2 regions of the Leifsonia naganoensis genome follow, and region 2 is predicted to be linked to the other one. Evidence: predicted binding sites of a transcription regulator. Region 2 holds the regulator's gene; the other holds the start of a gene.

Region 1 (14,809 bases), 370 kb from region 2:
GCGACTCTCCCGAGAGCGACCCTTCGCGCCAGACCGTCGCGGCCAGACCGAGCAGCGTGATCTCCTCCGGGGAGAACACGACGTCTTGCGGGAGGTCGTATGCGCCCTTCGGGATGCGGTACCGCAGCAGCTGGTTGTTGCCGGACGCCTCCGGCGACTCGATGGTCTCCAGCGGGACGCCGAGCTCGCGGATGTCGTCCTTGTCGCGCTCGAACTGCCGCTCCAGGCTGCTGTTGTCGCCGTGGGCGGCGTAGCGCTGGCGGTAGCCCTGCACGGTCGACAAGATCTCGTTCTTCGTCAGCCCCGTCTCCGTCGCGAGCAGCGCCAGCACCAGGCTGAACAACCGCTCCTCGACAGGGACGCGCGACGGCGAGGACGAGGTTTTCGGCACCCGTCCATCCTAGTCGCGGCTAGCGGACTCCGAGGATGTCGACGACCCACGCGGCGGCGGGGAAGGCGCTGTCCTTGGGGGTCTCGATGACGACCTGAGAGCCGACCTTCTGCCCGACGAGCTCCTTGAGCATCGCCTGCGGGAGCACCGAGCTCGACTGGTTCTGAAGCGAGCTCTGGCCGGTCGCGATGTCGACGAGGTCGGGCGAGGTCGTCCAGCTGCTGGTGACGACGTTCTTCTCTTCCCAGCCGACCGCCGTGTACTGGAGGACGGCCTGGCTGTCCTTCTTCACCACGGCACCGTCGCCCTCCTTGAGGAGCTCGCTGCGCACCTTCGTGGGCGCACCGCCCGACGACGGGATGGTGATGCCCGGCTGACCGGTCGGCGCGAGCACCACGGTCGGGAAGCCCGAGACCGACGGACGCACGGCGCCGTTCGCGGCCGGCAGGAACGCCTTGACCACGTCGATGACGTAGACCGGCGACGGCGAGCCGGAGCCCGCGTCGGCGCCGGAGTCCTTCGGGGAGACCACGATGGCCACGCGCGAGCCGACCGGGGCGCAGAGGAGGCCCTTGCTGATCGCGTCGGTGCCCGTCGCGTAGAGCTGCTTCGACGAGCTGCTTCCCGCGGTCTCGCCCGTCTCGCCGTTGACCACGCTGTACGTGACCTCGAGCATCTGGTTGCGCTGGACCTTCTCGCCCGTGCCCTCGGTGAGGATCGTGCGCTGCGAGGTCGTGGTGTCGATCGGCGCGGGGACCTCGATCTTCGGCGTGCCGCCGATCTTGCCGGTCGCGGTGACCAGGTCGGAGGCCTTGCCCGACGGGAGTGCCCCGTCGCAGCTCGCGTTCGGGTTCGACGAACAGCCGGTCAGCGCGACGGCCAACAGGCCGGCGGCCACGACGAGTGCGGTAGCTCTGCGCACGGGTCCTCTTTCGATGCGAATCGGTGGGGAGGCCGGAGGTACGAGACCTCACGACCTCCTCATGCTAGTCGACGGTCGGGGCGTCCTCGTCCGCCTCGTCGCGGGCCTTGGCCAGTTCGGCGCTCGTCGCGGCCTCCCGCACCCGCTTGCGCAGGCTCTTCGGGCTGGACTGACGCTCCCCGAGGGCGCCGGGCGTCCAGGCCTCGACGTCGGCATCCGAGTAGTCGCTCTTCGACGGGCGGCGCTTGAGCTCGGGCAGCACGGTGTCGGGGGCGAGCCTCCGCGCGGTCAGGAGGAAGCCGGTGTGCGCGATCATCCGGTGGTCCGGGCGCACGGCGAGCCCCTCCACGTGCCAGCCGCGGACCATCGTCTCGCTCGACTGCGGGTGCGTGAAGTTCCCGGTCGCGCGGATGGCCTCGGCCACGCGGGAGAGCTGCGTGACCGTGGCGACGTAGCAGATGACCACGCCGCCGGGCTTGAGCGCCGTCGTCACGGCGTCGAGGGTCTCCCACGGGGCGAGCATGTCGAGCACCACGCGGTCGACCGATCCCGGCTCGACGGCGGCGGGCAGCGCCTCCTGCAGGTCGCCGACGGTGACCGTCCAGTTCTCCGGGTCGGAGCCGAGGAAGGTCGCCGCGTTGTCCCGCGCCACCTCGGCGAACTCCTCGCGCCGCTCGAACGAGTGCAGCCGTCCCTCCGGGCCGATCGCGCGCAGGATCCAGAGCGAGAGCGCCCCCGAGCCGACGCCAGCTTCGACGACGGTCGCGCCCGGGAAGATGTCGGCCAGGGCGAGGATCTGCGCGGCATCCTTCGGATAGACGATCGCGGCACCGCGCGGCATCGACATGACGAAGTCGGTGAGCAGCGGGCGCAGCGCCAGGTGCTCGACGCCGGCGTTGTTCGTGACGACCGAGCCGTCCGGGAGGCCGATGATGGCGTCGTGCTCCAGCACGCCCCGGTGGCTGTGGAACAGCTTGCCCGGCACCAGCGTGATGGTGTTCATGCGGTTCTTCGGGCCGGTCAGCTGCACGCGGTCGCCCGCGCGGAAGGGGCCGGAGCTGCGTCGTGTCTCGTTCATCGGTGTCTACGCCTTCGGGGTCTGCGTGCGGGCCGCGACGACCGCGGCGATGTCGTCGGCCGTGCGGCCGTCCAGGGTGGTCCAGATGGTGTGCTCGTCCGACTCCGGGATCGGCACGATGTGCGGCACGCCGATGGCCATCGCACCGGAGGCGACGGCGGACGCGAGGCCCACGAGCGAGTCCTCGATGGCGACCGCGTCGCGCGGGTCGACCCCCAGCAGGTCGGCGGCGCGCAGGTACGGCTCCGGGTGGGGCTTCGGCTGCTCGACCTCGTCGCCGCTGACGATCAGGTCGAAGGCGTCGAACGGGATGTGGGCGACGACCTGCTCCGCCATCCTCCGCACCGACATCGTCACGAGCGCGGTGCGCACGCCGCGCTCGCGCAGCGACGACAGCAGCTCGCGCGCGCCGGGCCGCCACGGGACGCCCTCGGTGTCGAGCTTCTGCTGCACCCGGTCGGTCAGCCAGGAGACGATCGCGTCCGCCTCCATGACGACGCCGTGCGAACGGAGGATCTCCGCGGACGTCCACAGGCCTTGCCCGACGAGCAGGAGGGCATCGTCGTGGGTCCAGGTGCCGCCGAACGAGGAGACGAGCTCCTCCTCGGACGCCATCCAGTAGGGCTCGGTGTCGACCAGCGTGCCGTCCATGTCCCAGAGCACGGCGGCCGGGAGGAGCGAGCGGTCGGAGGCGGTGTCGGGGATCGGTGCAGTCACGGGCCACAAGTCTATCCGTACGCACTCGGGCCTATTCTGGAGGGACGGCGGTCGAACGGTCGCGTGGAGAGGACCAGGTACAGCTGAAGTGACTGACGCAGACAGCATTCTCGACGGGCGCATCCTCGTGGTCGCCTTCGAAGGCTGGAACGACGCCGGCGAAGCGGCCAGCGGCGCGGTGAAGACGCTCAAGGAGCAGCTCGACGTCGTGCCCATCGCCGAGGTCGACCCCGAGCTCTACTTCGACTTCCAGTTCAACCGGCCGGTGGTCGAGGAGCTCGACGGGCGCCGCCGCCTGGTCTGGCCGTCCGCCATCGTCTACGGCCCCGCGCTCCCCGGGCACGTCCCGGACGGGCTCGCCGACGACGCGGACCTCAGCGTGACCGGCGACAACGCCGGCAACATCTTCCTGCTGGTCGGCACGGAGCCCTCCCGCAGCTGGCGCAGCTTCACCGCCGAGATCATCGACGTGGCGCTCGCCGCCGACGTCGGCGCGATCGTCTTCCTCGGCGCGATGCTCGCCGACGTGCCGCACACCCGCCCCATCTCCGTGTTCGCATCGAGCGAGAACGCGACCGTCCGCGCGCAGCTGGGCGTCGAGCGCTCCAGCTACGAGGGGCCGGTCGGCATCCTGAGCGCGCTCGCCGAGGGCGCGGAGGACGTCGGGATCCCGACCATCATGATCTGGGCGTCCGTGCCGCACTACGTGCACAACGCGCCGAGCCCGAAGGCCGTGCTCGCCCTGATCGACAAGCTCGAGGAGATGGTCGACGTGACCATCCCGCGCGGGTCGCTGGTCGAGGAGGCCGGCGCGTGGGAGGCGGGCATCGACGCGCTCGCCGCCGACGACGAGGAGATGGCGGCGTACATCCAGCAGCTCGAGCAGGCGCGCGACACCGTCGACTCCCCCGAGGCGAGCGGCGAGGCGATCGCGCAGGAGTTCGAGCGCTATCTGCGCCGCCGCGACGGCAAGGACGGCCGCGACGGCGGGACAGCCGGACGCGCGCCGGACGACCCGCGCCGGGGCTGAGAGCGGTCGGCTCAGGCCGGCCGGTGGTCGGCCGCCGGGATCAGGCCGCGAGCACGCCCGTCCCGAGCAGGATCATCAGCAGCAGACCGAGCGCGACGCGGTAGATCACGAACGGCAGGAAGCTGCGGCGTGAGATGTAGCCCATGAAGAACGCGATGACCAGCAAGCCGACGACGAAGGCGACGAGGGTCGCCGCGGCGGTCTCCGCAGGTCCGAAGACCTCGACCGTGCAGGTCCCGGCCTTCGCCAGCGCCTCCGTGCACGGCTCCTTGATCGCCTTATAGAGCTGGTAGAAGCCGCTGCCGAACACGGCGGGCAGCGCCAGCAGGAACGAGTAGCGTGCGGCCGCGCGGCGCTGGTAGCCCATGAAAAGCCCGGCGGTGATCGTGCCGCCCGAGCGCGACACGCCCGGGATGAGCGCGAGCGCCTGCGCGAAGCCGAAGATGATGCCGTGGCCCCAGGTCAGTTCCTTGAGGCGGCGTGTCTTCGCGCCCACCCAGTCGGCGATGCCGAGCAAGATGCCGAACACGATCAGCGTCGTCGCCACGATCCAGAGCGAGCGGAAGGTCGTCTCGATCGCGTCCTGGAAGAAGAGGCCGAGCACCACGATCGGCACGCTGCCGAGGATGACCAGCCAGCCCATCTTGGCGTCGGGGTCGTTGCGCGGGATCTTGCCGAACAGCGCCAGGAACCAGCGCGAGATGATCCGCGTGATGTCCTTCCAGAAATACAGGAGGACAGCGGCCTCGGTGCCGAGCTGGATGATCGCGGTGAACCGCGCACCCGGGTCCCCTCCGGTGCCGAGCAGCTCTCCCACGATGCGGATGTGCGCGCTCGACGAGATCGGGAGGAACTCCGTGAGTCCCTGGACGAGCCCGAGGATGAGGGCGTTGATGAACTCCATGCGTCGCTTTCGCCAGGTCGGTGGATCGGGGGCCGCGGCTCAGTAGCTGCTGAGCAGGTCCCGGAGCACGGCCCTACCGAACACTAGCGCGTCGAGCGGGACGCGCTCGTCGACGCCGTGGAACATGCCGGGGAAGTCGAGATCCTTCGGCAGGCGCAGCGGGGCGAAGCCGTAGCCGGTGATCCCGAGCTTGCTGAGCGCCTTGTTATCGGTGCCGCCGGAGAGGAGGTACGGGAGCACGGGCGCGCCCGGGTCGTGCCGCTCCAGCGTGCCGGTGATCGCGTCGATCAGCTCGCCGCCGAAGTCCGCCTCCAGGCCGATGTCGCGGTGCATGATCTGCACCTCCACGTCGTCGCCGACGAGGCGCTGCACCTCGGCGAGCACGCGGTCCTCGTCGCCGGGCAGCGTGCGGATGTCGACCAGCGCCTCCGCCGTGTCGGGGATGACGTTGTGCTTGTAGCCGGCCTCGAGCAGCGTCGGATTGGTGGTGGCGCGGAGCGTCGCGAGGATGAATCCCGCGGCCGTGCCCGTGCGGAGGACGACCTCGTCCGGGCCGACGCGCTCGGGGTCGACGTCGAGCAGCCGGCCCAGCTCGTCGATGAGGCGCGTGGTGGTCGCAGTCAGCTGGATCGGCCAGTCGGTGCGGCCGATCGCGACGACGGCCTCGGCGAGCCGGGTGATCGCGTTGTCGCGGATCAGCCGCGAACCGTGGGCAGCCTGCCCGCGAGCGATCAGCTTGATCCAGACGAGGGACTTCTCGCCCGTCTGCAGCAGGTAGGCGCGACGGCCCTCGAGGTCGATGGAGTAGCCGCCGACCTCACTGATCGCCTCGGTGGCGCCGGCGAAGAGCTCGGGGTGGTTGTCCACGAGGTGGTGGGAGCCGCGGCGGCCGCCGTCCTCCTCGTCGGCGAAGAACGCCACGACCAGGTCGCGCTCGGGCTGCTCCCCCGCGTTCAGGATGTCGCCGACCGCGGTCAGGATCATCGCGTCCATGTTCTTCATGTCGACCGCGCCGCGCCCCCACAGCAGGCCGTCCTTGATGACGCCGCCGAACGGGTCGACGCTCCAGTTGCGCGGGTCGGCGGGCACGACGTCGAGGTGGCCGTGGACGACGAGGGCCGGCTTCTCCGTGTTGCGTCCGGCCACGCGGGCGACGACGCTGGTGCGCCCGGGGTCGGAGTCGAAGAGCTGCGGCTTCAGGCCGAGCGCGCTCAGCCGCGCCTCGACGTACTCGGCGGCGTCCGTCTCGCCGTTGGACTTGCCCTCCCCGTAGTTCGTCGTGTCGAAGCGGATCAGGTCGCGGGCGATGATCGCGGTCTCGTCCAGCGTGGAGTCGTCGGTCATGACCTCCACGCTACCGGGCGCCGGGCGCGCGACGGCCCCGTCGTGACGGCGAGTGACGCGCCACGCCCGGGATGCTCGGCCGATGTGAATCCGGGCCGGGTATCCGTGCTAATGTCTTTCTTCGGCAGCCGGTTCGTCCGGAAGCCGCAAACACCCGTCCGGGTGGCGGAAATGGCAGACGCGCTAGCTTGAGGTGCTAGTGCCCGTATAGGGCGTGGGGGTTCAAGTCCCCCCTCGGACACAGCGGAAGGCCCCGGTCGAAAGACCGGGGCCTTCGTCGTTCCCGGCGACGCCTCCCCCTCACGACATTTGGCCCAAATGTCGTGAATAGTGCCCGCATTCCGCACATTTGGGCCAAATGTGCGGAGAAGGAAACGGGGACTATCGTGGCCGCCATGGCCTCGAAGCGGGAATCGTCCAGCGTCTTCACCGTGATCCTCGCCCTCGGCGCCAATGTGCTGGTCGCGATCGCGAAGACCATCGCGGCGGCGCTCACCGGTTCGGCCTCCATGGTCGCCGAGGCCGCGCACTCTTGGGCGGACTCGGGCAACGAGATCTTCCTGCTGCAGGCCGAGCGCTCGGCCGCCCGCCCGCGCGACTCCGCCCATCCGGGAGGCTACGGTCGCGAGTCGTACGTCTGGAGCCTGTTCGCCGCCGTCGGACTGTTCACGGCCGGCGCGGTCGTGTCGATCATGCACGGCGTCTCCGAGCTCGGCTCGAACGAGCGCGAGGCCGACTACGCGATCGCGTACGGAGTGCTCGCGGTGTCGTTCGTGTTCGAAGGCGTCTCCTTCCTCCAGTCGTACCGGCAGGCGCACAAGCTGGCCAGCGAGCGGGGAACGAGCACCGTCGAACACATCCTCAGCACCTCCAACCCGACCCTGCGCGCCGTGTTCGCGGAGGACTCGGCCGCGCTCATCGGCCTCGTCATCGCCTTCGCGGGCATCCTGCTCCACCAGCTCACCGGGCAGGCGGTCTACGACGCTCTCGGCTCCATCCTGGTCGGCGTGCTGCTCGCGGTCGTGGCCGTGGTGCTGATCGACCGCAACCGCCGGTTCCTGCTCGGGGAGCAGGCGCCCGAGCGCGCCCGGCAGGCCCTCCTCGCCGGGATCCTCGCGCATCCCGAGGTCGAGAAGGTCACCTACCTGCACCTCGAGTTCGTCGGCCCCGAGCGGCTGTTCGTCGTCGCCGCGATCGACCTCGCGGGCGACGACCGGGAATCCGCCGTCGCCGCGGACCTCGCCGCGGTGGAGGCCGATCTCGAGCGCGACGAGCACATTACGGAGGTGGTCCTCACGCTGTCTCGGCCGGGCGCGGCCGCGCTCGTCCCGGCCACGGCGCAATAGCGGTCACGATCCGTCCGCATCCCGGTGCACACTGGGAGGCATGGCAAGCACCGGATCGCGCACCCTGCAGCTGCTCTCGCTGCTGCAGACCCATCGCTACTGGCCCGGCAACGATCTCGCCGAGCGGCTCGGCGTGTCCCCGCGCACGCTGCGGCGTGACGTGGACCGGCTGCGCGACCTCGGCTACCCCGTCGATGCCACCCGTGGTGTCGCGGGAGGCTACCAGCTCGCCGCGGGTGCGTCGCTGCCGCCGCTCGTGGTGGACGATGAGGAGGCCGTCGCTCTCGCCGTCGGGCTGCGCACGGCCGCGCAGAGCGGGATCGCGGGGGTCGAGGAGGCGTCGGTGCGCGCCCTCGCGAAGGTGGTCCAGGTCATGCCGCCGCGGCTCAAGCGTCGCGTCGACGCCTTGCGGGTGGCGACCCTCGCGACGGCGATGCGCGGCGGCCCCGTCGCCGACGCCACGACGCTGACGACGGTCGCCCAGGCCTGCCGGGACGAGGAGCGGCTCGAGTTCACCTACGTCGCCCGCGGCGGGGAGGAGACGCGACGCACGGTGGAGCCGCACCGACTCGTCTCCGTCGGCCGGCGCTGGTACCTGGTCGCCTACGACCTGACCCGGTTCGACTGGCGCAGCTTCCGCCTCGACCGGCTGACCGAGCCGCGGGTGACCGGCACGCGCTTCCGGCCGCGGGAGCTGCCCGCAGAGGACGCGGCCGAGTACGTCCGCGCCTCCCTCTCCCCCGCGGCGGCTCCGCTCGTCGTCGACGCCGTCGTCAGCGCGCCCTACGACCGGGTGGAGGAGGCCATCGGCCGCTGGGCGACGGTCTCCCCCGCCGACGACGCGACCTCCCGGGTCCGGCTGACGGTCGAGAGCGCCGAGTGGGCGCTCTTCGGGCTGGCTGCGGCCGGCGCCCCCTTCGTCATCGAGGGGCCGAATGCGGTGCGCGAACTGGCGGCCGTCTGGGCCGACCGCTTCCGCGACGCCGCGACGGGGGTCGCCTAGACTTCTCGCGATGACGAGCACCGAGCGCACCCCCACCCCCGCCGACATCCGGCGCTGGCGGCGCTACCTGGCCGACGAGCGCGCGGAGGCCTCCGTCTACCGCGATCTCGCCCAGCGCCGCACCGGCGAGGAGCGGGAGATCCTCCTCGCGCTCGCCGAGGCCGAGGGCCGCCACGAGCAGCACTGGCTCGATCTGCTCGGCGACCAGGTGGGCAAGCCGCTCCGCGGGGACATCCGCACGCGCATGCTCGGCTTCCTTGCCCGCCGCTTCGGCTCCGTCTTCGTGCTCGCGCTGGCGCAGCGCGCCGAGGCCCGCTCCCCGTACGCGACGGATGCCGACGCGACGCCGCAGATGGCCGCCGACGAGCAGGTGCACGAGGAGGTCGTGCGCGCGCTCGCGGCGCGTGGCCGGCAGCGGCTCTCGGGCACGTTCCGCGCCGCGGTCTTCGGCGCCAACGACGGCCTGGTGAGCAACCTCGCCCTCGTGCTCGGCGTGAGCGCGAGCGGCGTCGCGACCCACGTCGTCCTCCTCACCGGTGTCTCCGGACTCCTCGCTGGCGCCCTCTCGATGGGTGCGGGCGAGTACGTGTCCGTGCGGTCGCAGCGGGAGCTGCTGGAGGCCTCCAGCCCCAATCCCGCGACGCGCTCCGCCCTCCCGCACCTGGACGTCGACGCCAACGAGCTGACCCTCGTCTACCGTGCTCGCGGCATGTCGCCCGCGGACGCGCAGGCCCGGGCCTCCGAGACACTGCGGACCCTGGAGGCGTACACCAGCGAGATCCCCGTCACGACGCCCGGCGCTGCCTCGGCTCCCGTCGAGGACGAGCACGAGGCGGTCGGCAACGGCTGGAGTGCCGCCGTGTCGAGCTTCTGCTTCTTCGCCTCGGGCGCGCTCGTGCCGATCCTCCCCTACCTGTTCGGGCTCGGCGGCACGGCGGCGGTGCTCGTGTCGGCGGGGCTGGTCGGCATCGTGCTGCTCGCCACCGGTGCCATCGTGGGTCTGCTCTCGGGAGGGTCGCCCCTCAAGCGCGCGCTGCGCCAGCTCGCGATCGGCTACGGCGCCGCCGCGGCGACCTACGTGCTCGGCCTGCTGTTCGGGACCGCACTGGGCTAGCCGCGCGCGACTAGCGTCGGCGCGGGCCGTCGATGCCGTAGACCAGCGCGCCCGAGAGCGGGATCAGCAGGAACCACAGCCAGCTGTACTGGTAGCCCCAGATCCCGCTGGTGACGAAGAACAGGATGACCGCGATGAACGGCATCACCGAGACGACCAGCAGGCCCCAGCGGTTGTTCGGGCGGTAGCGCTGCTCCGCGTAGGGATCACCGGGCGGCGCTGCGGCCGGGCCGGGAGCGTAGGCCGCCGCGGGCGGCACCGGCTGCGCGGGCGGGACGGGCTGCGCAGGCTGCCCCGCGTGGTCATCGAGCTGCACGCCGCCGGGCAGGTCCGCGAAGAGCGGCGCGAGGTCGCCGCGCGTGACCGCCGACCGCGCCGAGGCGACGCGCGACTGCAGTTCCGCTCCGTCGAGCCTCCCGGCGTTCGCGTGCGCCTGGAGGGCCGCGACCGCGCGCTCCCGCTCGTCCGTGCTGAGGCGCAGCGAGGCGCCGGAAGGGTCGTTGAGGTCGGTCATGCGGACAGTATGGCAGGGGCAGGAGTTCTGCCGCAGGACATCCGTGACGGTTCGCGTCTGAGGACATCGGTGACAATTGGCGGTCGTGGTTTGACGACGGCAGCGCTGAAATCTCCTGGGCGCGCCTTGGCTCTTCCCGGAATCTATAGCTCGTGCTTCACTTCACGTATGCCGATTGCTCCAATATTCAACGGGGCCGCGTTGGTCTCTGAACTCGACTCCCGCCGAGTCCGGTTAGGCCTGGGGTGGCCGGCTGTGGCGGAGGAGCTCACAGAACAGTCGGCCGGCCTGAGGGCCGCGCTGAACGACCATGCAGTGTGCTCGGGTGCGCTCGTTCGGACGGTGAGACGCGGCTCTATGTCCTGCCAGTACGCGCTCATGCTGCTGCAATGGCTGGACCGTTCTCCTGAGGAGTTCCTGTTCGGGCGGAGTCGAGCGGTGGGAGACACACGTCTGCCAGCTATCGGGACCGACGTCCGCCTGCGCTGGGACCTTCCCGAGCTTTATGAGGCCGTGAACGATCAGCGGCGCGATCACGGACTCACCTGGGGGGTCCTGGCTGAACGGCTGGGATGCACTCCGAGCCGTTTGACGAACCTCCGCACCGCCCGTCTCGCGGACATGGACCTTGCCATGCGGCTTACGCAATGGCTGGGGAGGCCGGCGACAGATTTCGTGCATCCCGCCACGTGGTGAGAGCCACATCACCGCGGGAGAAGTGCCACCACCCGACAGGGCCGACGTGTCACCGATGTCCTGAGGCTGATGGGTAACCCATGTCCTGAGACGGAAATTGTCGGCGGGTCGGTCTACACTCGCATTCGAACATCCGTTCGAATGGAGGAGGTGGCGGCGATGACCGATGTCGACGAAGCGGTCGCCGTGTGGACGACCGAGGAGGGCATCCCGCTGCGGCTGGTGTGGCGGTCGACGCGCTACCGCGTGAGCGACATGCCGACCGTCTGGGCGGCGGCGCCGGCCTGGTGGCGGCCGTTCGGCGAGCACCGCTACGACGTCGGTGCCCTGCCGCGCGAGATCGGCGGCTGGCGGTTCCAGGCGACCAGCGACACCGGCGACGCCCACGTGTTCGACGTGCGTCATGACGCTGTCGACCGCACCTGGCGCCTGGTGCGCGTCTTCGACTGACCGGCCGGCTCCCGGGCGGCGGGCGTGCCTCCCGCGGACGCCCGGGCGCATCGCATAGCCTCCTGGGGTGATGGACGACCGCTACGGATCCGATGTGCTGGCACCCGGATGGAAGACGGCCGGGCGCAAGCCCGTGCCCGACGTCGAGGCAGTGCGCGACCTGGTGGTGGAGGAGTCCGCCACCGGCTTCTGCGGGGCGATCACCCGCCTCGAGGCGCAGACCGTCGAGCTGGAGGACTACTTCGGCAAGAAGCGCGTCTTCCCCCTCGGGTCGGCGTTCCTGATCGACGGCGAGCCGGTGCGCCTGGTCGTGCCGAAGCGCACGGCGGGTGGCCCGGGGCGCACGGCATCCGGTTCGTTCGCGGTCGGCGAGCAGAAGGCGCGCATCGCCCGGGCGAGCCGCATCTTCGTCGAGGGCCGGCACGACGCCGAGCTCGTCGAGCGCGTGTGGGGCGACGACCTGCGCGTCGAGGGCGTCGTCGTCGAGTACCTGGAGGGCGTGGACGACCTGGACGCGATCGTGCGCGAGTTCGCCCCCACCCGGGAGCGCCGCATCGGCGTGCTGGTCGACCACCTGGTCCCCGGCTCCAAGGAGAGCCGGATCGCCGAGACGGTCGCGCGCGGCCCGTACGGCGCGCACGTGCTCGTGGTCGGGCATCCCTTCATCGACATCTGGCAAGCGGTGAAACCTGCCCGGGTCGGCCTGGAGGCGTGGCCGTCGATCCCGCGCTCGATCGAGTGGAAGCGCGGGATCTGCGCAGCGCTGGGTCTCCCCCACGAGAACCAGGCCGACATCGCGCGCGCCTGGAAGCGCATCCTGGGGCAGGTGCGCACGTTCGCTGACCTGGAGCCGGAGCTGCTCGGCCGGGTGGAGCACCTGATCGACTTCGTGACCGAACCGGCGTAGGGTCCGTCCACCGGGGCACAGCGCTTGCACCACAGCGCCGGTACCCCACAGCGTTTGTACCCCACAATGCATTTGCGCTGTTCGAACATGTGTTCGAAAATGGATGCATGTCCCCGGCATCCGCACCCGCCTTCGCCGACCCGGTCGTCGACCGGGCGCAGGTGCACGAGCTGCAGTCGCGCATCCGGCAGATGCAGGCGACGAAGCTCGAGAGCCGCACGTTCGAGACGCATCCCGCGCTCGGGCCGCTGCTGCCGGGCGGAGCGCTCAAGGCCGGCGCCGCCTATGCGGTCCACGGCTCCACCACCCTGCTGATGGCGCTGCTCGCCGGCCCCAGCGCGGCGGGCGCGTGGTGCGGGGTGATCGGCATGCCCGACTTCGGCGCCGAGGCGGCCGGCCGGTTCGGGATCGACCTGGAGCGGCTGGTGCTCGTGCCGCATCCCGGCGACCAGTGGCTGACCGTGACGGCGGCCGTGGTCGACGTGCTCGCCGTCGTGGCGGTCGCCCCGCCGGCCCGCGCGAAAGACGGCGACGTCGCCCGGCTGGGCGCCCGGCTGCGGCAGCGGGAGTCGACGCTGATCGTCGCGGGAGACTGGCCGCAGGCCGAGGCGACGCTCTCGGTCGCGCGCAGCGGCTGGGACGGTCTCGGTACCGGAGCGGGCTACCTCTCGTCCCGGCGGGTGACCGTCGAGTCCGCCCCGCGCGGCGGCTCGGGACCGCGCCGGCGTGCGGAGCTGTGGCTGCCGGCACCCGACGAGAGCTTCCGCCCGTCCGGCCCGACGCGCCTGGAGGCGGTGGGCTAGATGCGCGAGGTCACCCGCGCGATCGTGCTCTGGTGCCCGGACTGGCCCGTGATCGCCGCCCGCCGGGCGGATCCGGGCCTGGCCGACGGCACCCCGATCGCCCTGATGGAGAAGGGCGTGGTCTTCGCCTGCTCGGCGACGGCCCGCGCCGACGGCGTGCGCCGCGGCCTGCGGATGCGCGAGGCGCAGTCCCGCTGCCCGCAGCTGGAGGTGCTCCCCTACGACCCCGTGCTCGACGAGCGCGCCTTCGAGCCGGTGCTGGCCGCCATCGAGGAGCTCGCGCCCGGCGTGCAGCCGCTGCGCCCCGGCACCTTCCTGCTGCGGGCGCGCGGACCGGCGCGCTACTACGGCGGCGAGGAGCAGGCCGCGGCCGAGCTGCTGCGCTGCCTGGAGGGGCTGGGGCTGCCGGATGCGCGCGCCGGCATCGCCGACGGGCCGTTCGCCGCCGGGCAGGCCGCCCGCTCCACCGGCGCCGCCCGCGTGCGCGTGATCCCGGCGGGCGGGTCGGCCGCCTTCCTCGCCCCGCTGCCGGTCGCCCAGCTCGGGCTGACCGAGCTGACCCCGCTTCTGCGCCGCCTCGGCCTGCACACCCTCGGCGACCTCGCCGCCCTCGACCGGCTCGACGTGCGCGAGCGGTTCGGGGAGCGCGGCGAGCACGCGCACGACCTGGCCGGGGGCCTCGACGGCGCCGCGGTCGTGCCGCGCACCCCGCCGAAGCAGCTGGACCGCACCATCGAGTTCGAGCCTCCCCTCGACCGCGTCGACCAGGTCACCTTCGCACTGCGCGGCACCGCCGAGCAGTTCGTCGGCGGTCTGACGAAGGCCGGGCTGGTGTGCACCACGCTCCGGGTGGAGGTGACCGACGAGGCCGGCCGCATCAGCGAGCGCAGCTGGCTGCACCCGCGGCTGTTCACGGCGGGGGATGTCGTCGACCGGGTGCGCTGGCAGCTGCAGGGCTCCGGCGCCCTCGACCCCGGACTCGCCTCGCCGATCGTGCGGGTGGGCCTGGTGCCCGAAGCGGTGGACGACATCGGCCACCACGAGGACGGCCTGTGGGGCGGCGGAGCCGACGAGCGCATCCATCACGGTCTCACCCGCGTGCAGAGCATGCTGGGGCACGAGGCCGTGCTCACCGCCACGATCGGCGGGGGTCGCGGGCTCACCGAGCGGCAGGTGCTGGTGCCCTGGGGCGACCGGCCGGTCGGTGTCTCCCGGGCCGAGCAGCCGTGGCCCGGTTCGCTGCCCGCGCCCGCACCCTCCACCGTCTTCGAGGTGCCGCGGCCCGTGGCGGTGCTGACCATCGAGGGCGAGACCGTCGAGGTGACCGACCGCGGCGACCTCACCGCCCCGATCGCGCTCTTCTCCCCCACCGGCCGCCCGCACGACGCCCGCGAGGTGGGCTCGTGGGCGGGGCCGTGGCCGGTGCGCGAGCGCTGGTGGGACGCCACGCTCGCCCGGGCGATGCACCGGTTCCAGCTGGTCGACGCCGACGGGACGGCCTGGCTGCTGCGCCTGGCCTCCGGCGGCTGGTTCGCCGAGGCGAGGTACGACTGATGGGCTGGGACAACCCGCCGATCCCGTGGGCCGAGT
Region 2 (14,809 bases):
ACGACGATCCCGCGGGCCGCGTCGTACGCCGCCTCGATCGTGTCGAGGGAGAGCGGGGTGCCGGTGGGGTTGTTCGGCGAGCAGAGGATGACGATGTCCGGGTCGGCACGGCGGATCTCCGCCGCAGCGGTCTCCGGTGTCAGCTCATAGTCGGCATCGCGAGCGCCGGCGATCCAGCTCGTCCCGGTGCCCGAGGCGAGCAGCGGGTACATCGAGTAGGTCGGGGCGAAGCCGAGCAGGCTGCGGCCGGGACCGCCGAAGGCCTGCAGGATGTGCTGCAGCACCTCGTTGGACCCGTTGGCCGCCCAGATCCAGCTCGCGTCGAGGCCGTGCCCGAGGTAGCGCGCGAAGGCCTCGCGGAGCTCGGTGAACTCGCGGTCCGGGTAGCGGTTGACGCCGGTGATGGCGACCGCGACGCGGGCGACGATGTCGGCCGCGACGTCCTCCGGAACCGGATGCGTGTTCTCGTTCACGTTGAGAGCGACGGGAACGGACTTCTGCGGGGCGCCGTACGGCGTCCGGCCACGCAGATCATCACGGATCGGAAGGTCGGAGAGGGAGGTCACCCATCCATGCTAGCCATGCCCGGGAGCGCGTCCTCCCACATGACGAACGGCCGCGGGATGGTCAGCGCCGCGTGAGGGTCAGTGCGCGTACTGGGTCGGGATGGCGAGCTGCTGACCCGGCGAGACCACGCCCGAGGCGTCGAGACCGTTGAGCTGCACGAGCGCGGCGATCACGTCACGCGGGTCGGCGCTCGGCGCAACGCGCTCGGCGACCGACCACAGGGAGTCGCCCGACTCGACGGTCACGTGCTGGAAGCTCACGTGCGTCTGCTCGCTGGTGGCGACCGCTCCCCCGCCGTTGAGGGCGAAGGTGAGGGCGCCGATGACGAGAGGAAGAGCCACGAGTGCCGTCAGGACGGCGCGACCGCGCCGCGTGAGACGGAGTCGCGTGCGTGCGCCCGCGGGGAAAGCGGGAATCGTGCTGCTCACCATCGCCGTCGTGCTCATGGCTCTGACCTCCTCATGCTCCGCGGATGCGAAGCTTTGTTCCGAATGTATCTTCGAATGTTCGAAATCGCAAGACTCGATACGCGAGGAATTCGTCCACGGATTTCGAGACACACTCGAACACATGTTTGTTTCCGGCCGTATCGTGGATACAGTTTCGATTGTCTGGAGTTCACCTTTCCAGGCACCACCGACATTCGAGACGAGCGGATGCGGTCGAGGTCACGAAGGGACGAGCGTGTCGAACGAGAACCAGGCTCCACGAGGGGGCACGCGCCGCCGCAAGAACCTCAGCGAGAAGCAGCTCGCCATCCTCGACGTGATCCAGAAGTCCGTCAGCCAGCGGGGCTATCCGCCGAGCATGCGCGAGATCGGCGACGCCGTCGGGCTGTCCTCCCTCTCGTCGGTGACCCACCAGCTCAACCAGCTGGAGCTGAGCGGCTACCTCCGCCGCGACCCGAACCGGCCGCGCGCGCTCGAGATCCTCATCGACCTGCCCTCCACCTCGTCGGAGTCCGTCGACTACGAGAACCAGACGCCGGTCGGCGACGCGGCCATGGTCCCGCTCGTCGGACGCATCGCCGCGGGCGTTCCGATCACCGCCGAGCAGCAGGTCGAGGAGGTCTTCCCCCTTCCCCGTCAGCTGGTCGGCAACGGCGACCTCTTCATGCTGAAGGTCGTGGGCGAGTCGATGATCGACGCGGCCATCACCGACGGCGACTGGGTCGTCGTCCGCCAGCAGAACACGGCGGAGAACGGCGACATCGTCGCGGCCATGCTCGACGAGGAGGCCACCGTCAAGGTGTTCCGTCAGCGCGACGGCCACACCTGGCTGCTGCCGCGCAACTCCAACTTCGAGCCCATCGTCGGTGACTTCGCCCAGATCCTCGGCAAGGTCGTCGCGGTCCTCCGCGCCGTCTGACCGGCTCCCACCCGAGCGGCGACCGCACATTTGTGCCGAATGTCGCGAAAGCGCGCCTCGTAAGCCACATTTGTGACGAATGTGGGGCGGGCTGAACCCGCGCCCTCATCACGCCCAGCCGAGCTCCTGCAGCTTCGCGTCGTCGAGCCCGTAGTAGTGGCCGATCTCGTGCACCAGCGTCACGCGCACCCGCGCGCGCAGCTCGTCCAGGCTCGAGCAGCTGGCCTCGAGATTGTTGCGGAACAGCGTGATGCGGTCCGGCAGCTCGCCGAAGCCGTAGACGCCGCGCGTCGTGATCGGTCGCCCGCTGTACAGCCCGAACAGCCGCGGCCGGTCCCCCGACGGCTGGTCCTGGATGAGGAACGCCACGTTGTCGAGCTTCCCGACGATCTCGTCCGGGAGGGCGTCGAACACTGCGCCCACCAGATCCTCGAACTCCGCGTCCGTCATCTGCACCATGCGCCCATCCTGGCGCACGCAGACGGGGTCGCGTCCGGCCGTCCGCCCACGGCGGAACCGGCAGTCCGCGACCCCGGAGTCGCTGCTACGCGTCGACCGAGACGCGCTCGCGCACCGCGCGGGTGGCCTCGAGGATGTTGCGCAGCGAGGCGACGGTCTCGTCGTAGCCGCGCGTCTTGAGACCGCAGTCCGGGTTGACCCAGAGCTGGCGGCCCGGGATCGCGCTCAACGCGGTCTCGAGCAGCTCGGTGACCTCGGCGACCGACGGCACGCGCGGCGAGTGGATGTCGTAGACGCCCGGGCCGATGCCGTGCTCGAAGCCGGACGTCTGGATGTCGTGGACGACCTCCATGCGGCTGCGGGCCGCCTCGATGCTGGTCACGTCGGCGTCGAGGTTGCGGATGGCGTCGATCACCACGCCGAACTCCGAGTAGCAGAGGTGGGTGTGGATCTGGGTCTCGTCGCGCACGCCCGCCGTCGCCAGACGGAAGGAGCCCACCGACCAGTCGAGGTACTCCTCCTGCGCCGACCGCTTCAGCGGGAGCAGCTCGCGCAGCGCCGGCTCGTCGACCTGGACGACGCGGATGCCCGCCGACTCCAGGTCTTCGATCTCGTCGCGCAGCGCGAGGGCGACCTGGCGGGCGGTCTCGCCGAGCGGCTGGTCGTCGCGGACGAACGACCACGCGAGGATCGTCACCGGGCCGGTCAGCATGCCCTTGACCGGCTTCTCGGTGAGGCTCTGCGTGTACGTCGACCAGTCCACCGTGATCGGCTTCGGCCGCGAGACGTCGCCCCAGAGGATCGAGGGACGCGTGCAGCGGGAGCCGTACGACTGCACCCAGCCGTTCTGCGTGACCGCGAAGCCGTCGAGGTTCTCGGCGAAGTACTGGACCATGTCGTTGCGCTCGGGCTCGCCGTGCACGATGACGTCGATCCCGATCTCCTCCTGGAGGTCGACGACGCGCTTGATCTCCGCCTGCATGCGGGCGAGGTACTCCGCTTCCGTGATCAGCCCCTTCACGAGCTGCGCGCGGGAGCGACGGATGTCGCCGGTCTGGGGGAACGAGCCGATGGTCGTCGTCGGGAGGAACGGCAGGCCGAGCGCCGCGTCCTGGGCCGCGAGACGGTCCTCGTACGCGCCGCGGCGGAAGTCCGCCTCGGTGAGCGCCGCCTCCCGAGCACGTACCGCGTCGACGCGCACGCCAGGAGCGGAGGCCCGGTCGGCCAGGGATGCGGTGGCGGCCGTCAGGTCGTCCTGGATCGACTCGTGTCCATCGACCAGCCCGCGGGCCAGGATCGCGATCTGCGCGACCTTCTGGTCGGCGAAGGCGAGCCAGCTCTTCAGGCGCGCGTCGAGCTCCGGCTCGTCCTCGACGTCGTGCGGCACATGCAGCAGCGAGGTGGAGGTGGAGACCGCGACGTCCGGGCTCAGCGACAGCAGCTCGGTCAGCGACCCGAAGGCCGCCTCCAGGTCGCCGCGCCAGATGTTGTGGCCGTCGACGACGCCGCCCACGAGGGTCTTCGTGGCGAGGGAGCCCGCCGTCTGCGCGTCCAGGCCGGTGGGCAGGGAGCCGCGGACCAGGTCGAGCGAGAGCGCCTCCACCGGCGAGGCGGCGAGCACCGGGAGGGCGTCGTCCAGGCTGCCGTACGGGGCGGCCACGAAGAGGGCGGGCCGTTCCGCGACGGCGCCGAGGTCGGCGTACGCCGTGCGCAGCGCCTCCAGCACCTCCGCCCGCGGCTCCTCGATGCTCTCGCTGACGAGGGCCGGCTCGTCCAGCTGCACCCACGGCGCCCCTGCGGCGCCGAGGCGGGCGAGCAGTTCGCGATACACCGGCAGCAGGTCCGCCAGCCGCGAGAGCGGGCGGAAGCCCTCGGGAGCCTCGTCCGACGCCTTGCTCAGGAGCAGGAAGGTCACCGGCCCGACGATCACCGGGCGGGTGACGAAGCCGGCGTCGCGCGCCTCCTCGAACTCCCGCACCAGGCGGTCGGATGCCAGGCGGAAGTCGGTCTCCGGCCCGATCTCGGGCACGAGGTAGTGGTAGTTGGAGTCGAACCACTTCGTCATCTCGAGCGGGGCGTTGTCGCCCTCGCCGCGCGCGATCGTGAAGTAGCCGGCGAGGTCGACGCTGCCGTCCGCTCCGACGAGCCCGGCGAACCGGGTCGGCACGGCTCCGACGGCGACCGCGGCGTCGAGCACCTGGTCGTAGTAGCTGAAGCTCTCCGGGATGGCGGCATCGTCACGCCCGAGGCCCAGGGCGGCGAGGCGTTCGCGCGTCGCGGCGCGCAGGCCGGCGGCGGTCGACTCCAGCTCGTCCGCCGTGATGGCGCCCGCCCAGAAGGACTCGACGGCCTTCTTGAGCTCGCGGCGGCGCCCGATGCGCGGATAGCCGAGGATCGTTCCGGCCGGGAAGGCGGCGCGGGAGGTGGAGGTCATGCTGGTTCCCTTTCGGTTGCGGAGGAGATGGAGTCGGGGGCGGGCAGCACGCCGATCCGGTCGAGGACCGACAGCACCGCCTCGCTCTGGTTGAAGGTGTAGAGGTGGAGGCCCGGAGCGCCACCGTCGAGCAGGCGCCGGCCGAGACCCGCGGCCCACTCGATGCCGATCTCGCGACGCCCCTCGTCGGTCGGCTCGACCTCGAGCTGGATCGCGAGATCGCTCGGCAGGTCCTCGCCGCTGAGTTCCAGCATCCGGCTCAGCCGGGCGGGTGACGTCACCGGCATGATGCCGGGCAGGATCGGGAAGGCGACGCCGGCATCGTTCGCCTTCTGGGCGAACGACAGGTAGTCCTCGGCGTGGAAGAAGAGCTGCGTGATGCCGAGGTTCGCACCGGCGGCCTGCTTCGCGAGCAGGGCGTCGATGTCCTGGGAGATCGAGTGGGACGCCGGGTGCCCGTTGGGGAAGGCCGCGACCGCGATCTGCACGTGCTCGCGCCGGGTGAGCACCGCCTGCGCCGGCAGCCCGGGCACAGTCAGCTCGCCGTACGGGACGCGTTCGGCCTGCACCCGGTGGATGAGCTGCACGAGCTCGGCCGAGCTGCGGATGTCGCCGATGCCGTCCTCGCCCGGGGCCGCACCCTCGGGCGGGTCTCCCCGCACCGCGAGGAAACGGCGCACACCGGCATCCAGGAACTCGCGGATGAGGCGGTTGGCCTCCTCGTGCGACGACCCGACGCACGTCAGGTGCGCCATCGGGCTGACGTCGGTGCGCTCCAGGATGTGGCGCAGCACGTCGAGGGACGATGTGCGGGACGAGCCGTTCGCCCCGTAGGTCACGGAGATGAAGTCCGGGCGCGCGGCGGCGAGCCGGTCGATGGTGGCGGGCAGCGCGGCGGCGGCCCGCTCGTTGCGCGGCGGGTAGAGCTCGAAGGAGTACCGCGCGGTGGTACAGCTCATGAGGTCCTCGGGGTGGTCGATCAGCGGCACGGACACCCCGCCTCGGGCCTCACGGCGAGGGGCAGGGTTTCACGGGCGGGTGCCGGGCTCGGCTGTCGCACCACCGAGCGGTCGTCCGCTGCGGTTGAGTGCCGAATCTAGCAACGCGAAAGGCCGGACGGAATCGCGGGTGTCATCATTCGACACACGCGCTCCGTCCGGCCTTCCTGTCGCCGGTGCGGCCTCAGGTGTTCAGACCGCGAAGGGCTCGAACACCGCCGTGTACTCCGGCATGATCTTCGCGTGCACGCGGGTGCCCTCCTCCACGTACTCCGTGGCGAGGACGCGCCCGCGCTCATGCAGGGCTGAGATCAGGTCGCCCCGGTCGTACGGCACCATCAGCTCCACCTCCACCGAGAGGTCGGGCAGCAGCCGCGAGATCGCGGCGAGAACCTCGTCGATGCCCTCGCCCGTTCGCGCGGAGGCGAAGATCGCCCCCGGCTCCAGGCCGCGCAGCACGAGCCGCTCGTCGGGTCCGATCAGGTCGGACTTGTTGAAGACCACGATCTCCGGGATGTCGCGGGCACCGACCTCGCCGATGACGTCGCGGACCGTCGCCAGCTGCGACGCGGGGTCGGGGTGGGAGCCGTCGACGACGTGCAGGATGACGTCGGAGTCGGCCACCTCCTCCAGCGTCGAGCGGAACGCCTCCACCAGCTGGTGCGGCAGGTTTCGCACGAAGCCCACCGTGTCGGCCAGCGTGTAGAGCCGGCCGTCGGCGGTCACCGAGCGGCGCACGGTCGCGTCGAGGGTCGCGAACAGCGCGTTCTCGACGAGCACGCCCGCCTTGGTCACGCGGTTCAGGAGGCTCGACTTGCCGGCGTTCGTATAGCCGGCGATCGCGACCGACGGCACCGAGTTGCGGTTGCGGTTCGCACGCTTGGCCTCGCGGGCCGGCTTGAACCCGGCGATCTGCTTGCGCAGCTTCGCCATCCGCGTGTGGATGCGTCGGCGGTCCAGCTCGATCTTCGTCTCACCGGGACCACGCGAACCCATGCCCGCGCCGGCGCCGCCGACCTGGCCACCGGCCTGCCGCGACATCGACTCGCCCCAGCCGCGCAGGCGAGGGAGCAGGTACTCGAGCTGCGCGAGCTCGACCTGCGCCTTGCCCTCGCGGCTCTTGGCGTGCTGGCTGAAGATGTCGAGGATCACCGCGGTGCGGTCGATCACCTTCACCTTCACGACGTCCTCCAGGGCGCGCCGCTGGCTGGAGGCGAGTTCCGTGTCGGCCACGACCGTGTCGGCGCCGAGGGCGGCGACAACGCTCGCGAGCTCTTCCGCCTTGCCCCGGCCGAGGTACGTGCTCGGGTCGGGATGCGGGCGGCGCTGCAGGAGGCCGTCGAGCACCACGGCGCCGGCGGTCTCCGCCAGGGCGGCGAGCTCGCGCATGGAGTTCTCGGCGTCCTGCAGGCTGCCCTGCGAGTACACGCCGATCAGCACCACGTTCTCGAGCCGCAGCTGCCGGTACTCGACCTCGGTGACGTCCTCGAGCTCGGTCGAGAGGCCGCTGACGCGGCGCAGTGCCGCACGCTCCTCCCGGTCGAACTGCTCGCCGTCGTGCGAGCCGTCGGTGGTGTCCGTCGACTGCAGCGCCTGCGCCCCGGTTCCGAACAGCGTCACGCTCGCACGGTTCTTCTCGGTCGCCAGCACGCGCGCGACGACGTCGTCGGCCTCGTGTTCTTCGATATTCGTTCGTTCAGTCATCGTTCGTCCCCGTTCCGGGTCCATCCCAGTTTGTCAGTTCGGCTGCGTCCTGTACGGTCCTCTTATGGCGAGCGGAGACCACTACTTTTCCACGGCTCCCGAGAGCGAGACGAACCTGCGGCCGATCACCGTACGACTGGCCGGCCAGACGTACGAGCTGACGACCGCGAACGGCATCTTCAGCCCCGAGCGCATCGATACGGGAACGAGAGTCCTGCTCGACCATGTCCCCTCTGCGCCGCCGGGCGGTCAGTTCCTCGACCTCGGCTGCGGCTGGGGGCCCCTGGCTCTCACACTTGCTCTCGAATCCCCTCATGCGACGGTCTGGGCCGTCGACGTCAACACCCGAGCGTTGGACGTGGTGCGCTTGAACGCGCAGAAGCTCGGTCTCACCAATGTTAACCCCGTGACCCCGGATGATGTTCCCGATGACGTGATGTTCACGACGATCTGGTCGAACCCGCCCATCCGGATCGGCAAGGATGAGCTGCACAACATCCTGACGCGATGGCTGCCCCGCCTCGAGCCGGGATCCGACGCGTGGCTGGTCGTGCAGCGCAATCTCGGCAGCGACTCGCTGCAGCGCTGGATCGAGGCGACCATGCCGGAGCTCAAGACCACGCGCCAGGCGATCTCCAAGGGGTACCGCGTGCTCCGCTCGCACCGCCCGGCGCGCGCCGCGCAGGAGTAAACCCCCGCGGCATTCGTGCCGAATGTCGGGAATGCGCGCGCGAAACACGACATTCGTGCCGAATGTCGGGGACGCGCGCCCGGTCAGGCGAGCTCGAGAGTGCCGGTGTAGACGAGCTCCGCCGGGCCGGAGAGGGCGACGTGTTCGCCGTCCTCGGTCGCGAACATCCGCACGCCCACGGTGCCGCCCGGCACATCCACGCGCCACTGGTTCGGGGCGCCGCCGCCGGCCCAGTACCGCACCGCGAGCGCCGCGGCGGCCGCCCCCGTGCCGCACGACAGGGTCTCGCCGCTGCCGCGCTCGTGGACGCGCATTCGGATCCGGCCGACACCGTCCTTGACGAGCGGGTCGTGCGGGACGACGAACTCGACGTTCGCGCCGTCCTCCGGCGCGGGCTCCAGGTGCGGGATGTACGTGAGGTCGGCGGCCTCCAGCTCGCTCTCGTCGGCGACCGCGACGACCACGTGCGGGTTGCCCATGTCGATCCCGAGACCGGGGCGGGCCACCGGGAGCTCCTTGGCCCGGACCAGCGGCTCGCCACCGTCGAGCGCCCAGCGGCCGAGGTCGACCTGGAACCCGGTGAGGTTGCGCTGCACGTCGCGCACGCCCGAACGGGTGCCGATCGCGAGGGTGTCGCCGTCCGCGAGCTCCACGAGGCCGGACTCGATGAGATACCGGGTGTAGACGCGGATGCCGTTGCCGCACATCTCGGCGGCCGAGCCGTCGGCGTTGTAGTAGTCCATGAACCACTCGGCGGCCTCGTCCTCCGCCAACGCCTCGGCTCCCTCGGGGAGGTGCTTCGACTTCACTGCGCGGATCACGCCGTCGGCGCCGACGCCGAAGTGGCGGTCGCAGATCTCGGCGATCTGCGCTGCCGTCAGCGGCAGGCTGCCGTCGGGGTCCGAGTAGAGCACGAAGTCGTTCCCCGTGCCCTGACCTTTGGTGAAGTGGAGTGTCGCCATGCTCACAGCCTAGCGAGCGCCGCGTCGGGCAGCGCCGGGTCGTCGTAGTCGAGCCAGTGCAGATCGGGGTAGCGCTTGAACCAGCTCGCCTGCCGGCGTGCGTAGCGCCTGGTGAGCTGCTGGGTCTGTGCGATCGCCTCGGTGCGGCTCAGCTCGCCGCGCAGTTCGGCCAGCGCCTGGGCGTAGCCGATCGCGCGGCCGGCCGTGACGCCTCGTTCGATCCCGAGTGGGATGAGCGCGCGCACCTCGTCCTGGAGCCCCGCCTCCCACATCCGCTCGACCCGTGCGTCGAGCCGGGTCACGAGCTCCTCCCGCGGCGCCGCCAGCCCGAGGATGGTCACGGGTCGCCACGGAGTCGGAGCGTCCGGGAGTGAGCCGCTGACGGGCTCCCCGGTCAGCTCAGCGACTTCGAGCGCCCGGACGATGCGCCGACCGTTGCTGGAACCGATACGCGCCGCGGACTGAGGGTCCACCTCGGCGAGGCGGCGGAACAGCATCCCGGGTCCCTGCTCGGCGAGCTCGGCCTCGAGGCGTGCGCGCAACTCCGGGTCGGTTCCGGGGAAGCGGAAGTCGAAGATCACGCTGGAGACGTACAGCCCCGAGCCGCCCACCAGGATGGGCACTGCACCGCGGCTCCGGATCGCCTCGATCGCGGCGCGTGCCTCCGGCTGGTAGCGGGCGACCGTCGCCTCTTCGGCGACGTCGAGCACGTCGAAGAGGTGGTGCGGGACCCCGCGCCACTCGGCGGGCGGGATCTTCGCGGTGCCGATGTCCATGCCGCGGTAGAGCTGCATCGCGTCCGCGTTGACGACCTCCGCCGCCTGACCGCGGTCGCGCAGGCGCTCGGCCAGGGCGAGCGACAGGTCCGTCTTGCCGGTGCCGGTCGGCCCGACGATCGCGACGATTCCTTGTGCGTCGATGTCGTGGGCGTCGGCGTCCGGGACGTGGGCGCCCGGGACGTGGGCGCTCAGCGCTGTCCGTCCGTCGGATCGTAGATCGGCATCGTCCCGACACCCGGCGAGGTCAGCGGCTCGCGGGTGCGGAGCGTCGGGAGGCCGAGCGAGACCGGGCCCGCTCCCCCGGCGCCAGCACCGGAGCCGTGAGCGGGCACGGCGCACGACTCGGCCTCGGCACGATCCCACGCGTCGCCGGCCTGGGTGCGGCGGACGCGCAGCGGCGTCGCCGGGTCGGCGTCGGCGATGAGGTAGTGCGGGGCCGCCTGGGTGACGCGCACGGTGACGATATCGCCGGGACGCGGTGTCTCCGCGCCCTCCGGCAGCTCGAAGTGCACGAGGCGGCTGTCGCGGGCGCGTCCGCTCAGACGGCGGGTGTCGGCGTCCTTGCGGCCCTCGCCGTTGGCGACGAGCAGCTCGACCTCGCGGCCGACCAGCTTCTGGTTCTCCTCCAGGGAGATCCGCTCCTGCAGCGCGATGAGGCGGTCGTAGCGCTCCTGCACGACCTCCTTCGGGACCTGGTCCTCCATCGTCGCGGCGGGCGTGCCCGGCCGGATGGAGTACTGGAAGGTGAAGGCCGACGCGAAGCGGGCCGCCTCGACCACGCGCATCGTCTCGAGGAAGTCCTCCTCGGTCTCCCCGGGGAAGCCGACGATGATGTCGGTGCTGATCGCGGCGTCCGGCAGCTTGGCGCGGACACGGTCGAGGATGCCGAGGAACTTCGAGGAGCGGTACGACCGGCGCATGCTGCGGAGGATGCGGTCCGAGCCGGACTGCAGGGGCATGTGGAGTTGCGGCATCACGTTCGGGGTCTCGGCCATCGCGTCGATGACGTCGTCGGTGAATGCGGCCGGGTGCGGGCTGGTGAAGCGGATGCGCTCCAGGCCACGGATCTCGCCGGCCGCGCGCAGCAGCTTGCTGAACGCCTGACGGTCGCCGAACTCGACACCGTAGGAGTTGACGTTCTGGCCGAGGAGCGTGACCTCGATCGCGCCGTCGTCGACGAGCGCCTGGATCTCCGCGAGGATGTCGCCGGGCCGGCGGTCCTTCTCCTTGCCGCGCAGTGACGGCACGATGCAGAACGTGCAGGTGTTGTTGCAGCCGACGGAGATCGAGACCCAGCCCGAGTAGGACGAGTCGCGCTTGGTCGGCAGCGTGGAGGGGAAGGTCTCCAGCGCTTCGAGGATCTCGATCTCGGCGGCGTCGTTGTGACGCGCGCGCTCGAGCAGGCTGGGCAACGCACCCATGTTGTGGGTGCCGAAGACGACGTCGACCCAGGGCGCCTTCTCGAGGATGACGTTCTTGTCCTTCTGGGCCAGGCAGCCGCCGACGGCGATCTGCATCCCCTCGTGGCGGCGCTTGACCCCCGCGAGATGGCCGAGGTTGCCGTAGAGCTTGTTGTCCGCGTTCTCGCGCACAGCGCACGTGTTGATGACGACGACGTCGGCCTCTTCGCCGTCGGCCGGGACGTACCCGGCCGCCTCGAGGGAGCCGCTCAGCCGCTCCGAGTCGTGGACGTTCATCTGGCAGCCGAAGGTGCGGACCTCGTAGGTCCGGGCGCGTCCGTCGGTGCTGAGGGCCGCGTCCGAGGGCTGGATGATGCTGCGCTTCTCGAGGACGCTGCGCAGTTCGAGGTCGGTGCGCTGTTCGGTGATGCTCATGATGCCGACAATTCTACGTTCGCCCCGGCGTGGATCCGAACGGTTACTGGAAGCGCACGCCACCACGGCGGCGCGACGCGAAGGCGGCGTCCATCGCCTGTCGCACGATACTGGAGCTGTAGCCCTTGCGCGCGAGGAATCCGTGCAGCCGGCGTCGAGCGGTCTCCTCGTCGTACGACGACAGCTGCCCGATCCGCTTGACGGCCAGCTCGGTGGCCCGTTCCAGTTCGTCTTCGTCCGCGATGTCCGCCAGCGCGATCTCGATCAGCTCGGGATCGATGTGCCGGCGCTTGAGATCCTGCTCGATCGACGACCGGCCCAACCCTTTACGGCTGTGCTGGGTAAACGCCAGGCTGACCGCGAGCGAGGCGTCGTCGATCACGCCCAGCGTCTCCAGGCGGTCGAGTTCGGGACCGAACACCTCGGGCTCGATCTCGCGCTTGAGCAGCACCTGCTCCAACTCCCAGCGCGACATGCCGCGACGAGCGAGCTGACGGATGGTGACGGCCGACACCTTCTTGCTCTGGCGATCAGCCTCGTCGTCCTCCGGCTCGGGCGGAACGGCACGGGCCTCGGACCGGGATGTCGCAGGGCGGCCATCGTCGCCCCAGGTGTTGTTCCAGCGTGTGGAGCCGGGAAGCTCGACGATTTCTCCCGCGGGCTCGGGCCGTGCGGTCGTGCTCGCACGCCCCGTCCCGGCGGGATGCCGCGGACTCCGCTCGCCGCCGTCTCGCGGCGCCGCCGGGCGCCGGAGCGGCGTCACCGGGGCGAGGTGCTCTCCCCCGGTGACACCGCCTTCGTCCGAACGGGCATCGCCGTGCTCGCCCCCGGAGGGATCGGACGGGAACCTCACGACCATGCAGATCTCCTCGTGCGACGAACGGATGGACGGTCGACGGGCATCAGGCCCGCGCCCCGGGTCAGGCGCCCTTGCGTGCGCGCAGCTTCTCCTCGATCGAGCCCACCTCGGCCTCTGCCTCTGGCACGGCCACAGGGTTCGGGTCGGGGATGATGCCGAGCTTGATCTTGATCTTGTTCTCGATCTCGGCCGCGATGTCGGCGTTGGTGATCAGGAAGTTGCGCGAGTTCTCCTTGCCCTGACCGAGCTGGTCGCCCTCGTACGTGTACCAGGCACCCGACTTCTTGACGATGCCATGCTCCACGCCGAAGTCGATCAGGCTGCCCTCGCGGGAGATGCCGACACCGTAGAGGATGTCGAACTCGGCCTGCTTGAAGGGCGGAGCCATCTTGTTCTTGACGACCTTGACGCGGGTGCGGTTGCCGACCGCTTCGGTGCCGTCCTTCAGGGTCTCGATGCGGCGGATGTCCAGACGCACCGACGCGTAGAACTTGAGGGCCTTACCACCGGCGGTGGTCTCGGGGCTGCCGAAGAAGACACCGATCTTCTCGCGGAGCTGGTTGATGAAGATCATCGTGGTGTTGGTCTGGTTGAGCCCACCGGTGAGCTTGCGGAGCGCCTGCGACATGAGGCGGGCCTGCAGACCGACGTGCGAGTCGCCCATCTCGCCCTCGATCTCGGCGCGGGGCACGAGCGCCGCGACGGAGTCGATGACGATGAGGTCGATGGAGCCGGACCGCACGAGCATGTCGGCGATCTCGAGCGCCTGCTCACCCGTGTCGGGCTGGGAGACCAGCAGGGCGTCGATGTCGACGCCGAGCTTGCGGGCGTACTCCGGGTCGAGCGCGTGCTCGGCGTCGATGAAGGCCGCGATTCCACCGGCGCGCTGCGCGTTGGCGATGGCGTGGAGGGTCAGAGTCGTCTTACCCGAGGACTCCGGACCGTAGATCTCGACGATGCGGCCGCGCGGGAGTCCGCCGATGCCGAGCGCGACGTCCAGCGCGATCGAGCCGGTCGGGACGACCTCCACCGGGGCGCGCTCGTCGCTGCCCAGGCGCATGACCGAGCCTTTGCCGAACTGACGGTCGATCTGCGCGAGTGCGGTCTCGAGCGCCTTCTCGCGGTCTGCGGGTGATGGCATGTGCGGTTCTCCTTCTTACGCTTCGCTGACGAGTTCGACTGTACGAGGAACGTCCGACACAGGGCCGTCGTCCGGCAGATCGGTGGACAACTCGTTTTCGATTGCGGTTGTGAAGCGAGTCTAGCCACATCCGAACATATCTTCGAGTCGTTCGAACCGGCGTGTCGGCGTCAGTTCTTCGGAGCGGGACGTCCAGCGCCGTGCCAGTGCGACGCGGGGACCCCGGCCTCGCGGCAGAGTGCGAACCAGACGTCGCGTGGGGCCGCGCCGGCGTCGAGCGCCTGCTGCGCCGTCCGGCCGCCGAGCTCACCGAGCACGAGATCGGCCAAGAGTGCCTGGCCGTAGCCGCGGCCGAACTCGTCGACGACGGCACGCTGGAATTCGCTGAGCTTCATGGGTCCATTCTCACGGGTCGGACATGACGAAGGACGCCCCGCTCACGCGGGGCGTCCTCAAGTCTTGATGGGATGTCGCCGGTGTCAGCGCGAGACCAGCGGCGCTTCCATGGCCGTGACGAACTCGTCGGGGACGGTGTCGGGGATGACCGGCTCGAGACCCTCGAGCACCGCGATGCGGTCTCCGACCTCGCGCATGATGACGGACACCGGGGTGTCCAGAGCGTCGGCGACCGAAGCGAGGATCTCGCTCGACGCCTCCTTCTGTCCGCGCTCGACCTCGCTGAGATAACCGAGGGCGACGCTCGCCTTGCTGGCGACCTGCCGCAACGTGCGGCCCTTCTGCAGGCGGAAGTCCCTGAGCACGTCGCCGATTTCCTGACGTACAAGAATCATTCGGAGCCTCCTTCTCTACCCTGCCGACCGATCGATCGGGATGCAACTGTACCGCATCCGTGATGTTCACGATATCGGCGACGACTGGGCTTTTCTTGTGAATGCAGCAGATGTAACGAGACCGAAACAGTCCGTATTCCCGGGCCTCAGGCGCCGGTCTCGGCGACCAGTTCCGCGATCGCCCGTTCGACGGTGGCGCGCCGGATCTCCGCCCGGTCGCC

The links. Region 2 encodes LexA, which represses DNA repair genes until DNA is damaged. Its sites were predicted from a motif close to TCGAACANNTGTTCGA; they were not measured.
Region 1: a site for LexA is predicted at 11,185-11,200, ahead of HNR14_RS18040 (DUF6504 family protein). Genes of this name have one in related genera too.

What each region holds. Positions count from the first base shown of each region.
Region 1 covers NZ_JACCHJ010000001.1:3,747,353-3,762,161, reverse strand. Annotated here, with positions in the region: gene HNR14_RS18100 (WYL domain-containing protein) at 1-391, opposite strand, end outside; gene HNR14_RS18095 (FKBP-type peptidyl-prolyl cis-trans isomerase) at 411-1,313, opposite strand; gene HNR14_RS18090 (tRNA (adenine-N1)-methyltransferase) at 1,378-2,391, opposite strand; gene HNR14_RS18085 (HAD family hydrolase) at 2,398-3,108, opposite strand; gene HNR14_RS18080 (proteasome assembly chaperone family protein) at 3,197-4,138, shown strand; gene HNR14_RS18075 (undecaprenyl-diphosphate phosphatase) at 4,179-5,042, opposite strand; gene HNR14_RS18070 (M20/M25/M40 family metallo-hydrolase) at 5,082-6,386, opposite strand; tRNA gene HNR14_RS18065 (tRNA-Leu) at 6,543-6,627, shown strand; gene HNR14_RS18060 (cation diffusion facilitator family transporter) at 6,782-7,732, shown strand; gene HNR14_RS18055 (helix-turn-helix transcriptional regulator) at 7,773-8,735, shown strand; gene HNR14_RS18050 (VIT1/CCC1 transporter family protein) at 8,746-9,849, shown strand; gene HNR14_RS18045 (DUF1707 SHOCT-like domain-containing protein) at 9,860-10,363, opposite strand; gene HNR14_RS18040 (DUF6504 family protein) at 11,219-11,509, shown strand; gene HNR14_RS18035 (DUF3097 domain-containing protein) at 11,580-12,416, shown strand; gene HNR14_RS18030 (hypothetical protein) at 12,524-13,219, shown strand; gene HNR14_RS18025 (DNA polymerase Y family protein) at 13,220-14,773, shown strand; gene HNR14_RS18020 (error-prone DNA polymerase) at 14,773-14,809, shown strand, end outside.
Region 2 covers NZ_JACCHJ010000001.1:3,378,657-3,393,465, reverse strand. Annotated here, with positions in the region: gene HNR14_RS16355 (histidinol-phosphate transaminase) at 1-566, opposite strand, end outside; gene HNR14_RS16350 (LysM peptidoglycan-binding domain-containing protein) at 645-1,013, opposite strand; gene lexA (transcriptional repressor LexA) at 1,252-1,935, shown strand; gene HNR14_RS16340 (metallopeptidase family protein) at 2,044-2,394, opposite strand; gene metE (5-methyltetrahydropteroyltriglutamate--homocysteine S-methyltransferase) at 2,480-4,828, opposite strand; gene HNR14_RS16330 (methylenetetrahydrofolate reductase) at 4,825-5,787, opposite strand; gene hflX (GTPase HflX) at 6,019-7,530, opposite strand; gene HNR14_RS16320 (class I SAM-dependent methyltransferase) at 7,595-8,221, shown strand; gene dapF (diaminopimelate epimerase) at 8,305-9,183, opposite strand; gene miaA (tRNA (adenosine(37)-N6)-dimethylallyltransferase MiaA) at 9,186-10,103, opposite strand; gene miaB (tRNA (N6-isopentenyl adenosine(37)-C2)-methylthiotransferase MiaB) at 10,151-11,797, opposite strand; gene HNR14_RS21420 (regulatory protein RecX) at 11,841-12,560, opposite strand; gene recA (recombinase RecA) at 12,718-13,797, opposite strand; gene HNR14_RS16290 (DUF3046 domain-containing protein) at 13,968-14,192, opposite strand; gene HNR14_RS16285 (helix-turn-helix domain-containing protein) at 14,277-14,588, opposite strand; gene HNR14_RS16280 (CinA family protein) at 14,735-14,809, opposite strand, start outside.